2 regions of the Streptomyces sp. NPDC002935 genome follow, and region 2 is predicted to be linked to the other one. Evidence: riboswitches for the same ligand, from Rfam matches in the RefSeq annotation. Region 2 holds a riboswitch; the other holds the start of a gene.

Region 1 (5,704 bases), on a different contig from region 2:
GTGTGGCCACCGTCCGCGCCGAGCTGCCGGGGTTCCTCGACGGGATCGGCGCCTGGCAGGGCACCTGGATCGAGGAGAAGGGCCGCGCGGTCGCCGTGCACACACGCCGCGCCGCGGACCCGCAGGCAGCCTTCGAGGCGCTCCGTGAGCCGCTGGCCGAACTGGCCGCCCGGCACGGCCTGATCGTCGAGCCCGGCCGTATGGTCCTGGAGCTGCGCCCGCCGGGCATGGACAAGGGGGTCGCCCTCCTGGAGTACGTCCGGGAGATCGGCGCCGAAGCCGTTCTCTACGCGGGTGACGACCTGGGCGACCTGCCCGCCTTCTCCGCCGTCGACAAGCTCCGCTCCGACGGCGTCCCCGGACTCCTGGTGTGCAGCGGCAGCTCCGAAGTCGGTGAACTCGCCGAACGGGCCGACCTGGTGGTCGACGGGCCGCCGGGAGTCGTCCGCCTCCTCGCGGCCCTCGCGGCCCATCTCACCTGACTGAAACTCCTGCCGCTCAGGCCTCCAGCTCGCGCAGTTGGTCCAGGAACCACTGGGCCGGCGGCAGGGCGGTGGCCGCGGCGGCCAGCCGTTTGGTGCGCTCGGCCCGTTCGCCCGGCTGCATGACGAGTGCCTCGTGCAGCGCCCGCGCCGTACCGGTCACGTCGTACGGGTTCACGGAGATCGCGTCCTCGCCCAGCTCCTCGTACGCCCCGGCCTCCCGCGAGAGCACCAGCACACAGCCCTCGTCGGAGACGACCGGGACCTCCTTGGCGACGAGGTTCATGCCGTCCCGGATGGGGTTGACGAGGGCGACGTCGGCCAGCCGGTACGCGGCGAGCGAGCGCGCGAAGTCGTCCTTGACGTGCAGTACCACCGGGGTCCAACCGGGCGTTCCGTACCGGGAGTTGATCTCGTCGGCGACGCGCTGCACCTCGGCGGTGTACTCCCGGTACACGGCGAGGTCCTGCCGGGAGGGGTAGGCGAAGGCCACGTGGACCACCCGCTCGCGCCACTCCGGGTGGTCGTCGAGAAGCTGCCGGTACGCCAGCAGTCCCCGCACGATGTTCTTGGACAGCTCGGTCCGGTCGACGCGCACGACGGTCCTGCGGCCCTCGCCGATCTCCTCGCGCAGCGCGGCCATCCGCTCCTCGACGTCCGGCCGGTGGGAGCGCTCGCGCAGGAACTCGGCGTCCGCGCCGAGACCGTGCACGCCGACGAGGGTCTCGCGCACGGGCGGCCGGACGCCGTCCAGGTGCTCGATCGCCCTGGGGGTGCCCGAGGGCCAGGTCGCGCAGTAGCGCTCGGGGTCGGCCTTCTCCGCGCAGAGCATGAAGGCCGTCGCCCACCGCCAGGTCAGGAACGCGACCCGGTCCGCGCCGAGCATGCCCCCCACCAGCTCCGCGCGGATGTCGTCGGGGAGCATCCGGAAGTAGTCCTCGGGTGCCCACGGCGTGTGGGAGAAGTGGCCGATGCGCAGGTCGGGGCGCAGCTCGCGGAGCATCCCCGGCACCAGGCACAGGTGGTAGTCCTGGACCAGTACCGAGGCGCCCTCGGCGGCCTCCTCGGCCAGCGCCTCGGCGAAGGCACGGTTGTAGGTCCGGTACGACTCCCACTGGCGCCGGAACTCCGCGTCGAAGACCGGCTCCAGCGGGGTCTGGTACAGCATGTGGTGGACGAACCACAGCACGGAGTTGGCGATGCCGTTGTACGCGTCGGCGTGCACCTCGGCGTCGATGGCGAGCATCCGCACGCCGTCCTCGCCGACTCCGCGCCGTACCGCCTCCCGGTCGCCGTCGCCGAGGGCCGAGCACACCCATAGCGCGCCCGCGTCCGGCCCGATCGCCGAGAGTCCCGAGACGAGGCCGCCGCCGCCGCGCCGGGCGTGCAGCGAGTCGTCCTCCCGTACCTCGTAGGTGATCGGGCCGCGGTTGGACGCGACCAGAATCCGGTGGGCACCGTGCGTTGAAGCCATGCCTCGAAACCTAGCCCCGTGTCGAAACGCTCAAACGTTCCCTTCGGCCGTATGCGATCGCCGGCCGGTCGGGCTGGTCTACGCGGCTCTGCGCCGCTGGTACTCGGAGATTTCGGTCATCGGTGGCCTTTCCTCCGTGTCGACCGAGTACGTGCGCGGCTGGAAACCGTCCCGGCCGCGCTCGAACTGGGTGAGGGCGGGGCGGATCAGGTGCCCGCGGGCCAGCCGGAGCTGGGCGGTGCGGTAGATCGCGGCGGCCATCCGGCCGAGGGCCTGGCCGTCCTGGTGGCGGTGTTTGCGGACGCCGACGTCGACCTGGGCGAGGGCGTCCAGACCCACCAGGTGCAGGGCGTCGACGAGCATGCCCAACTCCACGCCGTAGCCGACGGGGAACGGGAGCTGTTCGAGCAGGGAGCGACGGGCCGCGTACTCGCCGCCGAGGGGCTGGACGAAGCCCGCGAGCTGCGGCCAGTGCATGTTGAGCAGGGGGCGGGCCATCAGCTCGGTGACCCGGCCGCCCTGTCCCGAGGCGCCGCCCAGCGGGCGGTCGTACATGGCCTTGACCAGATCGACGCCGGGGTCGGTGAGCAGCGGGCCCACGATTCCGGAGACGAAGTCGGACGAGAACTCCTTGAGGTCCGCGTCGATGAAACAGACGATGTCCCCGCTCGTCACGAGCAGTGACCGCCAGAGCACCTCGCCCTTGCCGGGCACTGCCGGAATCCGCGGGAGGATGTCGTCGCGGTGCACGACTCTCGCGCCCGCGGCGGCGGCGACCGCGGAGGTGCGGTCCGTCGAGCCCGAGTCGACGACGACGATCTCGTCGACGAGGGGTACCTGCTGCATCAGGTCGTGGCGGATGATCGCGACGATCTCGCCGACCGTCTCCTCCTCGTTGAGCGCGGGCAGCACGACACTGACCGTCGACCCCGTGATGCGTTTCGCGGCCATGAGCCTGTGGAGCGGGCGGTCGGTCAGGGACCAGGAGCGTGTGCCCAGCCAGCTTTCGACTTCTTTCAGCACGGTCTGCGGCTCCTCACTGTCTGATCACACGCTCTCATCAGCGTGCCCGCTGCGGCCAGCGGCAGATCGATTGCCGTCGTCTCGCGGTTCGGACGACTATCTCAACTGTCCTGGCCTTCGGTTACAGTCTTGAACAACGCGGATGACCATCGCATGTCCTGGATCGTCGGTACGTATCGCGTTCAACAGTCCAACAATTAAATACCGCTCATCCAGAGGGGCAGAGGGATACGGCCCGATGAAGCCCCGGCAACCCTCCAGCCGGTCTCGTACCGATCGATGTCGATCGCGTCGCGAGGCTCCCGGCTAGGGAAGGTGCCAAATCCGTCTCACGGCGAAGTGCGTCGTGAGGAAGATGAGGAGAAAGGGCCTCGCCTCCATGGCTGCGCAGACAGTTGCAAGCACCACGAACTCCGTGAGCTCCGCCGAAGCGGTGGACCTCGGCCCGGCCGCGGCGCTTTCCTGCCGCGAGTGCGGGCACCGCGTCCCGCTCGGTCCGGTCTTCGCCTGCGAGGAGTGTTTCGGCCCGCTGGAGATCGCCTACGACTTCTCGGCCTACGAAACCGAGGAGCTCCGCAAGCGCATCGAAGCGGGACCCGCGAACATCTGGCGCTACGCGCCCCTCCTGCCCGTCCCCGCGGACGTGGCCGAGAAGCCGAACATCAACCCCGGCTGGACCAAGCTCGTCCAGGCCGACAACCTGGCCCGCGCGCTCGGTGTCGACGCCGGCAAGCTCTTCGTCAAGGACGACTCCGGCAACCCGACGCACTCCTTCAAGGACCGCGTCGTCGCCCAGGCCATCGAAGCGGCCCGCGCCTTCGGCTTCACCACCCTCTCCTGCTCCTCCACCGGCAACCTCGCCGGCGCCGTCGGCGCCGCGGCGGCCCGCGCCGGCTTCCGCTCCTGCGTGTTCATCCCGCACGACCTGGAGCAGGGCAAGGTCGTCATGGCCGCGGTCTACGGCGGCGAGCTCGTCGGCATCCAGGGCAACTACGACGACGTGAACCGCTTCTGCTCCGAGCTGATCGGCGACCCGGCCGGCGAGGGCTGGGGCTTCGTCAACGTCAACCTGCGGCCGTACTACGCCGAGGGCTCCAAGACGCTGGCGTACGAGATCTGCGAGCAGCTCGGCTGGAAGCTCCCCGACCAGCTCGTCGTGCCGATCGCCTCCGGCTCCCAGCTCACGAAGATCGACAAGGGACTGCAGGAGCTGATCAAGCTCGGGCTCGTCGAGGACAAGCCGTACAAGATCTTCGGCGCGCAGGCCGAGGGCTGCTCCCCGGTGTCCGTCGCCTACAAGGCCGGCCACGACGTCGTACGGCCGCAGAAGCCGGACACCATCGCCAAGTCGCTGGCCATCGGCAACCCCGCGGACGGGCCGTACGTGCTCGACATCGCGCGGCGCACCGGCGGTGCGGTGGAGGACGTGAACGACGAGCAGATCGTCGACGCGATCAAGCTGCTCGCGCGCACGGAGGGCATCTTCGCGGAGACGGCCGGTGGTGTGACCGTGGGCGTCACCCGCAAGCTGATCGAGAACGGTCTTCTCGACCCGACCCTCACCACGGTCGTGCTGAACACCGGCGACGGCCTCAAGACTCTGGACGCGGTGGCCTCGGACACCGGGCTGACCGCGACCATCCGCCCGAACCTCGACTCCTTCCGAGAGGCTGGCCTCGCATCATGAGCGTCAACGTCCGCATCCCCACCATCCTGCGCACCTACACCGGGGGCGCCGCCGAGGTGTCGGCCGAGGGCACGACCCTCGCCGAGGTCATCGCCGACTTGGAGAGCAACCACACGGGCATCGCCGCGCGCGTTCTGGACGACCAGGGCAAGCTGCGCCGCTTCGTCAACGTGTACGTCAACGACGACGACGTCCGGTTCGAGCAGGGCCTTCAGACGGCGACCCCGGACGGTGTCGGTGTCTCGATCATTCCGGCCGTCGCCGGAGGCTGATCGTTACCCTCGGTAATGCCGAACACGCTGAGTTCATCGAATTGCCCCCTCCGTGAGAGAAACGGAGGGGGCAATTCTGTAGGGTTGAGCGCGCTACAGTTGGGGAAGTCGCTTCGCTTTCGATGTTGGTTTCATGCCGGACGCATATGAGTTCTTGCCCGGCATCCGACAAGAAGTAGCCAAACTGCCCCGCCTATTTGAGCCGTTTATGGCATTTACGGGGCCCGACTTGCCCTGAATCCTTGCACATTCTCCGCATATCAGCGATCAGCCATGCCCAGAATTCTCGTCCGATTGACCTGTTGCAGACGGCAGTTGGACAGATACATTCAGCCGCGGTCGACGCGTTCCGGCGCACACCCCCAACCGTTGGGGGGGTGAGGTTTGACCCGGATCCGCGAAGTGTGGATCTGTGCAAGGGCCAGTAATAGGGGAGTTAGGCATGGCTCAGGGCACCGTCAAGTGGTTCAACGCGGAGAAGGGGTACGGCTTCATCGCGGTCGACGGTGGTGCGGACGTCTTCGTGCACTACAGCGCGATTCAGATGGACGGCTACCGCACCCTTGAAGAGGGTCAGCGAGTGGAGTTCGAAATCTCGCAGGGCCAGAAGGGTCCGCAGGCGGACATGGTCAAACTCGCCGTCTGATCCGGGCGCGAACGACCACCGACGCACTCACGCCGGGGGGCCCGCATCCCACCAGGGATGCGGGCCTCTCGTGCGTCCTCGGCCGCCCTCCGCTGTCCTGCGCGCGCCCGCGCGCCCGCG
Region 2 (5,704 bases):
GACTTCAAGGCCGGTGCCAAGGAGTCCGCGCTCGGCCGCCGCAAGCTGATCCGCAACACGATGTTCGGCGCGCTGGCCCTGTTCCCGCTCTCCGGCGTCGTGCTGCTGCGCGACCTCGGCCCGCTGCCCGGCACGAAGCTGCGCCACACGCTGTGGTCCAAGGGCAAGCTCCTCGTCAACATGAACACGAACGAGCCGCTGCGTCCCTCGGACGTGGCCGTCGGTTCGCTCACCTTCGTCAAGCCCGAGGGCCTGGAGGAGCACGACGAGGACTTCCAGAAGGAGATCGCCAAGGCGGCCCTGATGGTCATCCGGCTCCAGCCGGAGGACATCAAGGACAAGCAGGAACTCGACTGGTCCTACGACGGCATCGTGGCCTACTCGAAGATCTGCACCCACGTCGGCTGCCCGATCTCCCTGTACGAGCAGCAGACGCACCACGCGCTGTGCCCGTGCCACCAGTCCACCTTCGACCTCTCCGACGGTGCCCGAGTCATCTTCGGCCCGGCCGGTCACGCCCTGCCGCAGCTGCGCATCGGTGTGAACGACGAGGGTTACCTCGAGGCGCTCAGCGGCTTCGAAGAGCCCGTCGGTCCTGCATTCTGGGAGCGCGGATGAGTACTGCCACCACCTCCGACTCGCGCTCCTCGCGCGAGAAGGCGCCCGCCGGTGAGCGGGTGGCCGACTGGGCCGACGGCCGTCTGGGGATCTACTCCCTGGCCAAGTCCAACATGCGCAAGATCTTCCCCGACCACTGGTCGTTCATGTTGGGTGAGGTCTGCCTCTACAGCTTCATCATCATCATCCTCACGGGTGTGTACCTGACGCTGTTCTTCCACCCGTCGATGAACGAGGTGGAGTACCACGGCAGCTACGTCCCGCTGCAGGGCCAGCTGATGTCCGAGGCGTTCAACTCGACCATGCACATCTCGTTCGAGGTGCGCGGTGGCCTGCTGATCCGGCAGATCCACCACTGGGCGGCGCTGATCTTCCTCGCCGGCATGTTCGTGCACATGATGCGCGTGTTCTTCACGGGTGCGTTCCGCAAGCCGCGTGAGGTCAACTGGGTCTTCGGATTCCTGCTGTTCGTCCTCGGCATGTTCACCGGCTTCACCGGTTACTCGCTCCCGGACGACCTGCTCTCCGGCACCGGTGTCCGCTTCATGGAAGGCGCGGTCCTGTCCGTGCCGATCGTGGGCACGTACCTGTCGTTCTTCCTGTTCGGCGGCGAGTTCCCGGGCGGCGACTTCGTTGCCCGCTTCTACTCGGTGCACGTGCTGCTGCTGCCGGGCATCATGCTCGGCCTGGTCGTGGGCCACCTGATCCTGGTCTTCTACCACAAGCACACGCAGTACGCGGGCCCCGGCAAGACGAACAACAACGTCGTCGGCATGCCGCTGCTGCCGGTCTACATGGCCAAGGCCGGAGGCTTCTTCTTCCTGGTCTTCGGTGTCATCGCGGCCATCGCGGCGATCGCCTCGATCAACCCGATCTGGGCGATGGGTCCGTACCGTCCGGACATGGTGTCCACGGGCGCCCAGCCCGACTGGTACATGGGCTTCTCCGAGGGCCTGATCCGTGTCATGCCGGGCTGGGAGATCAACCTCTGGGGCCACACGCTCGTCCTGGGCGTGTTCATCCCGCTGGTGATCTTCCCGCTGGTCCTGGTCGCGATCGCGGTCTACCCGTTCATCGAGTCCTGGGTCACCGGCGACAAGCGCGAGCACCACATCCTGGACCGCCCGCGCAACGTCCCGACCCGGACCGCGTTCGGTGCCGCCTGGATCAGCTGGTACTTCGTCCTGCTCGTCGGCGGCGGCAACGACATCTGGGCCACGCACTTCCACCTGTCGATCAACTCGATCACCTGGTTCGTCCGGATCGCGTTCTTCGTCGTGCCGGTGCTCACGTTCATCGCCACCAAGCGGATCTGCCTCGGCCTCCAGCGCCGGGACCGGGACAAGGTGCTGCACGGCCGCGAGTCGGGCATCATCAAGCGCCTGCCGCACGGTGAGTTCATCGAGGTCCACGAGCCGCTCAGCCAGGACGCGCTGCACACGCTCACCGCGCACGAGCAGTACAAGCCGGCCGAGATCGGCCCGACGGTCGACGAGAACGGTGTCGAGCGCAAGGTCTCGGGCACGCAGAAGCTGCGCGCCAAGATGAGCGAGGGCTTCTACGGGGAGGACAACCAGATCCCCAAGCCCACCGTCGAGGAGTACAAGGAGATCACGAGCGGCCACGGCCACCACTGATCCCCGGTAGTTCGCCACGGCGAGAGCCCCGTCCAGGCAATGGACGGGGCTCTTTGCCGTCTCGCGGGCTGGATAGGGTGGACTCACCCCGCGCAAGGGGTGAGTCCCTTCGCGTCACCTACGAACCCAGGAGCGACCATGAGCGCTGTGAACCCCGCCGGAGGCGACACCGCGGCGGTCCGTTCCTGGCCCCAGGTACTGAACGGCCTGCTGGAAGGCCGCGACCAGAGCGCGGACGACACGGCCTGGGCGATGGACCGCATCATGCGCGGCGAGGCGACCGACGCGCAGATCGCCGGGTTCATGGTCGCCCTGCGGGCCAAGGGCGAGACCGTCCAGGAGATCTCCGGACTCGTCCGGGCGATGTACGAGCACGCCAATGTGATCGAAGTGCCCGGACACACCGTCGACATCGTCGGCACGGGCGGCGACGGGGCGAAGACCGTCAACATCTCCACGATGTCCTCGATCGTCGTGGCCGGCACCGGCGCCAAGGTCGTCAAGCACGGCAACCGGGCCGCGTCCTCCGCGTCCGGCTCCTCGGACGTCCTGGAGAAGCTCGGCGTCAATCTCCAGCTCACGGTGAAGCGGGTCGCCGAGGTGGCCGAAGAGGCCGGGATCACCTTCTGCTTCGCGGTGAAGTTTCACCCGGCGCTGCGTCATGCGGCGGCGGCACGCGGCCAGTTGGGCATCCGGACGACCTTCAACGTGCTCGGCCCGCTGACCAACCCGGCGCGGGTGAGGGCCCAGGCGGTCGGAGTCGCCGACCCCCGCATGGCGCCGATCGTGGCGGGTGTGTTCGCCGAGCGCGGCAACTCCTCGCTGGTCTTCCGCGGTGACGACGGCCTCGACGAGCTGACCACCACTGCGGGCTCCCATGTCTGGGTGGTCCGCGACGGCAAGGTCACCGAGGAGCGCTTCGACCCGCGTGACGTCGGGCTCGACATCGTCCCGGTGGAGGCCCTGCGCGGCGCCGACGCCTCGTACAACGCGGAGGTCGCCCGGCGCCTGCTGGACGGCGAGAAGGGGCCCGTACGGGAGGCGGTCCTGCTGAACTCGGCGGCGGCCCTGGTGGCCCTGTCGCCGACCGGCGCGCCCCTCGCGGACCAGCTACGCGACGGAATGGAGAAGGCGGCCGAGGCGATCGACTCCGGCGCCGCGAAGCGCACCCTGGACCGCTGGGTGGCCGCCAGCAACGCCTGATCCACCCATGACACGGAGCAAGGCGCAGTCCAGAATCCGGACTGCGCCTTGCGCGTGGATGATCCTCTGGCAAGATGCTGTATCAGGTCATGAGTGACAGCCATCAGGCCCCGGCCGGCTGTCCGGCAACCCTCCGTCCGTGGCGGGGTGCCCCGGGTGAAGACCAGGTCGTAGGCAGCGAGGCCTACGGCAAGCGCGGACCCCTCCCGCCCTTCCGGGCGGATGCAACCAGGGGTCCTGGTCGTTCGAGGGAGCCTTCTGTGAGCAAGCGAATGCGATAGGGCGTCGAGCCCCACCTCCGCACACCCTTTTCACCCTTTCCTGCGCTGAGCCCTGCCTCCGGGCGGCCGGCTCGCGCGGTGATCCCGCCTGCCTCTCACAGGAGCTCGCCATGTCTGTCTCCACCGTTGCCGCCGACCAGACCGTTTGTGCCCCCTTGGCCGTTCTGGGCCGGGATGTCACCGTCCCGCTCGTCACCGGCGGCGAGGTCACCTACGCCGCCCTCGACTACGCGGCCAGCGCGCCCGCCCTTCAGCGGGTGTGGGACGACGTGGCCGCGTACGCGCCGTACTACGGCAGCGTCCACCGGGGCGCCGGCTACCTCTCGCAGCTGTCCACCGACCTCTTCGAGAACGCCCGCAGGACCGTCGAGGAGTTCCTCGACTGCCGCGCCGGCGACCAGGTCGTCTTCACCCGCTCCACCACCGACTCGCTCAACCTGCTCGCCGCCGCTCTCCCGGCCGACTGCCAGGTCTTCGTCTTCGAGACCGAGCACCACGCCTCGCTGCTGCCGTGGCGCGACGCCCGGGTGACGTACCTGAACGCCCCGCGCACCCCGGGCGAGGCCGTCGCGGTCCTGGAGGGCGCCCTCGCCGCCCGTGACCACGGACCGGCCCTGGTCTGCGTCACCGGTGCCTCGAACGTCACCGGGGAGCTGTGGCCGGTGCGTGAGCTGGCCGCCGCCGCGCACGCCCACGGCGCCCGGATCGTCCTGGACGCCGCTCAGCTCGCCCCGCACCACCCGGTGTCGGTCCAGGACCTCGACGTCGACTGGGTCGCCTTCTCCGGGCACAAGCTGTACGCGCCCTTCGGCTCCGGTGTCCTCGCGGGCCGCTCCGACTGGCTGCGCGAGGCCGAGCCGTACCTGGCGGGCGGCGGCGCCAGCCGCAAGGTCGCCCGGCGCGCGGACGGCGGCGTGGACGTGGAGTGGCACGACAGCGCCGCCCGGCACGAGGCCGGCTCGCCGAACGTCATCGGCGCGTACTCGATCGCGTCGGCCTGCAAGGCGCTCACCGACGAGGGCTTCGACAACCTCGTCGCCCGTGAACAGCACCTGATCCGTACCGTCCGCGCGGGTCTCGCCGAGGTCCCGGAGGTCCGGGTCCTCTCCCTCTTCGGCGACGACGCCCCGCGGGTGGGCGTCATCTCCTTCGTCGTCGAGGGCTGGAACAGCTCGCACTTCGCCGCCGCGCTCTCCGCCGAGTACGGCATCGGGGTCCGCGACGGCCTCTTCTGCGCCCACCCGCTGGTCCGCACGCTGCTCGGCAGCGACCCGGGGACCCAGGGGGAGTGCGGCGCCCCCGAGGCGGCCCCCGGCGAGAAGTCCCTCAACGCCATCCGCGTCAGCTTCGGGGCCGGTACCCCCGACGAGCACGTCGAGCGCTTCGTCCGCGCGGTGCGCGAACTCGTCCGGGACGGCGCCCGGTGGCAGTACCGCACCGAGGACGGCCGCTGCGTCCCGGCGGTCTGACCCCCGCGCCGGTACCGCCCGGAGGCGGTGTTCCGTCGGTCAGGAGTCGAGACCGATGGCGAACGCCGCCTCCAGGTCGTGCTCGGAGTATGTACGGAACGCCACATGCGTGTCCGTCGCCTCGACGCCCGGGATCTTGCTGATCCTGCCGGGGATGACGTCCGCGAGGTCGTCGTGGGCCTTGACCCGGACCATGGCGATCAGGTCGTAGGTGCCGGTGACGGAGAAGACCTCGCTGACGCTCTCCAGCGACGCGATCGACTCGGCGATCTCGGGGATCCGGTCCACGCTGGTCTTGATGAGGACGATCGCGGTGATCACGGCTTGTTCTCTCCCTCGGGGGCCACTATTGGGGATCTCACCCTACTCGCGGTCCACCTGGCCCGGCTGTTCCGCCGGGGGCCCCGGCACCGCCCCCAGGGAGGCCGCGGCGGTCGTACGGCGGCCGAACCGCACCCACGCGTAGACGAAACCCGCGGAGAAGCCCACGAGGTGG

The links. Region 2 has a riboswitch for S-adenosylmethionine ahead of ABZX90_RS38130 (aminotransferase class V-fold PLP-dependent enzyme). Riboswitches for the same ligand answer to the same signal wherever they lie in the genome.
Region 1: it holds a riboswitch for S-adenosylmethionine, as region 2 does, so the genes downstream of both, thrC (threonine synthase) here and ABZX90_RS38130 (aminotransferase class V-fold PLP-dependent enzyme) in region 2, are expected to answer to the same signal.

The regions. Positions count from the first base shown of each region.
Region 1 covers NZ_JBEXNW010000042.1:39,340-45,043, forward strand. Annotated here, with positions in the region: gene otsB (trehalose-phosphatase) at 1-482, shown strand, start outside; gene ABZX90_RS37695 (trehalose-6-phosphate synthase) at 499-1,956, opposite strand; gene ABZX90_RS37700 (glucosyl-3-phosphoglycerate synthase) at 2,035-2,979, opposite strand; SAM riboswitch class I at 3,185-3,341, shown strand; gene thrC (threonine synthase) at 3,359-4,666, shown strand; gene ABZX90_RS37710 (MoaD/ThiS family protein) at 4,663-4,938, shown strand; gene ABZX90_RS37715 (cold-shock protein) at 5,381-5,584, shown strand.
Region 2 covers NZ_JBEXNW010000043.1:52,443-58,146, reverse strand. Annotated here, with positions in the region: gene ABZX90_RS38145 (Rieske 2Fe-2S domain-containing protein) at 1-618, shown strand, start outside; gene ABZX90_RS38140 (cytochrome bc complex cytochrome b subunit) at 615-2,255, shown strand; gene trpD (anthranilate phosphoribosyltransferase) at 2,394-3,458, shown strand; SAM riboswitch class IV at 3,544-3,660, shown strand; gene ABZX90_RS38130 (aminotransferase class V-fold PLP-dependent enzyme) at 3,850-5,208, shown strand; gene ABZX90_RS38125 (Lrp/AsnC ligand binding domain-containing protein) at 5,248-5,529, opposite strand; gene ABZX90_RS38120 (rhomboid family intramembrane serine protease) at 5,572-5,704, opposite strand, start outside.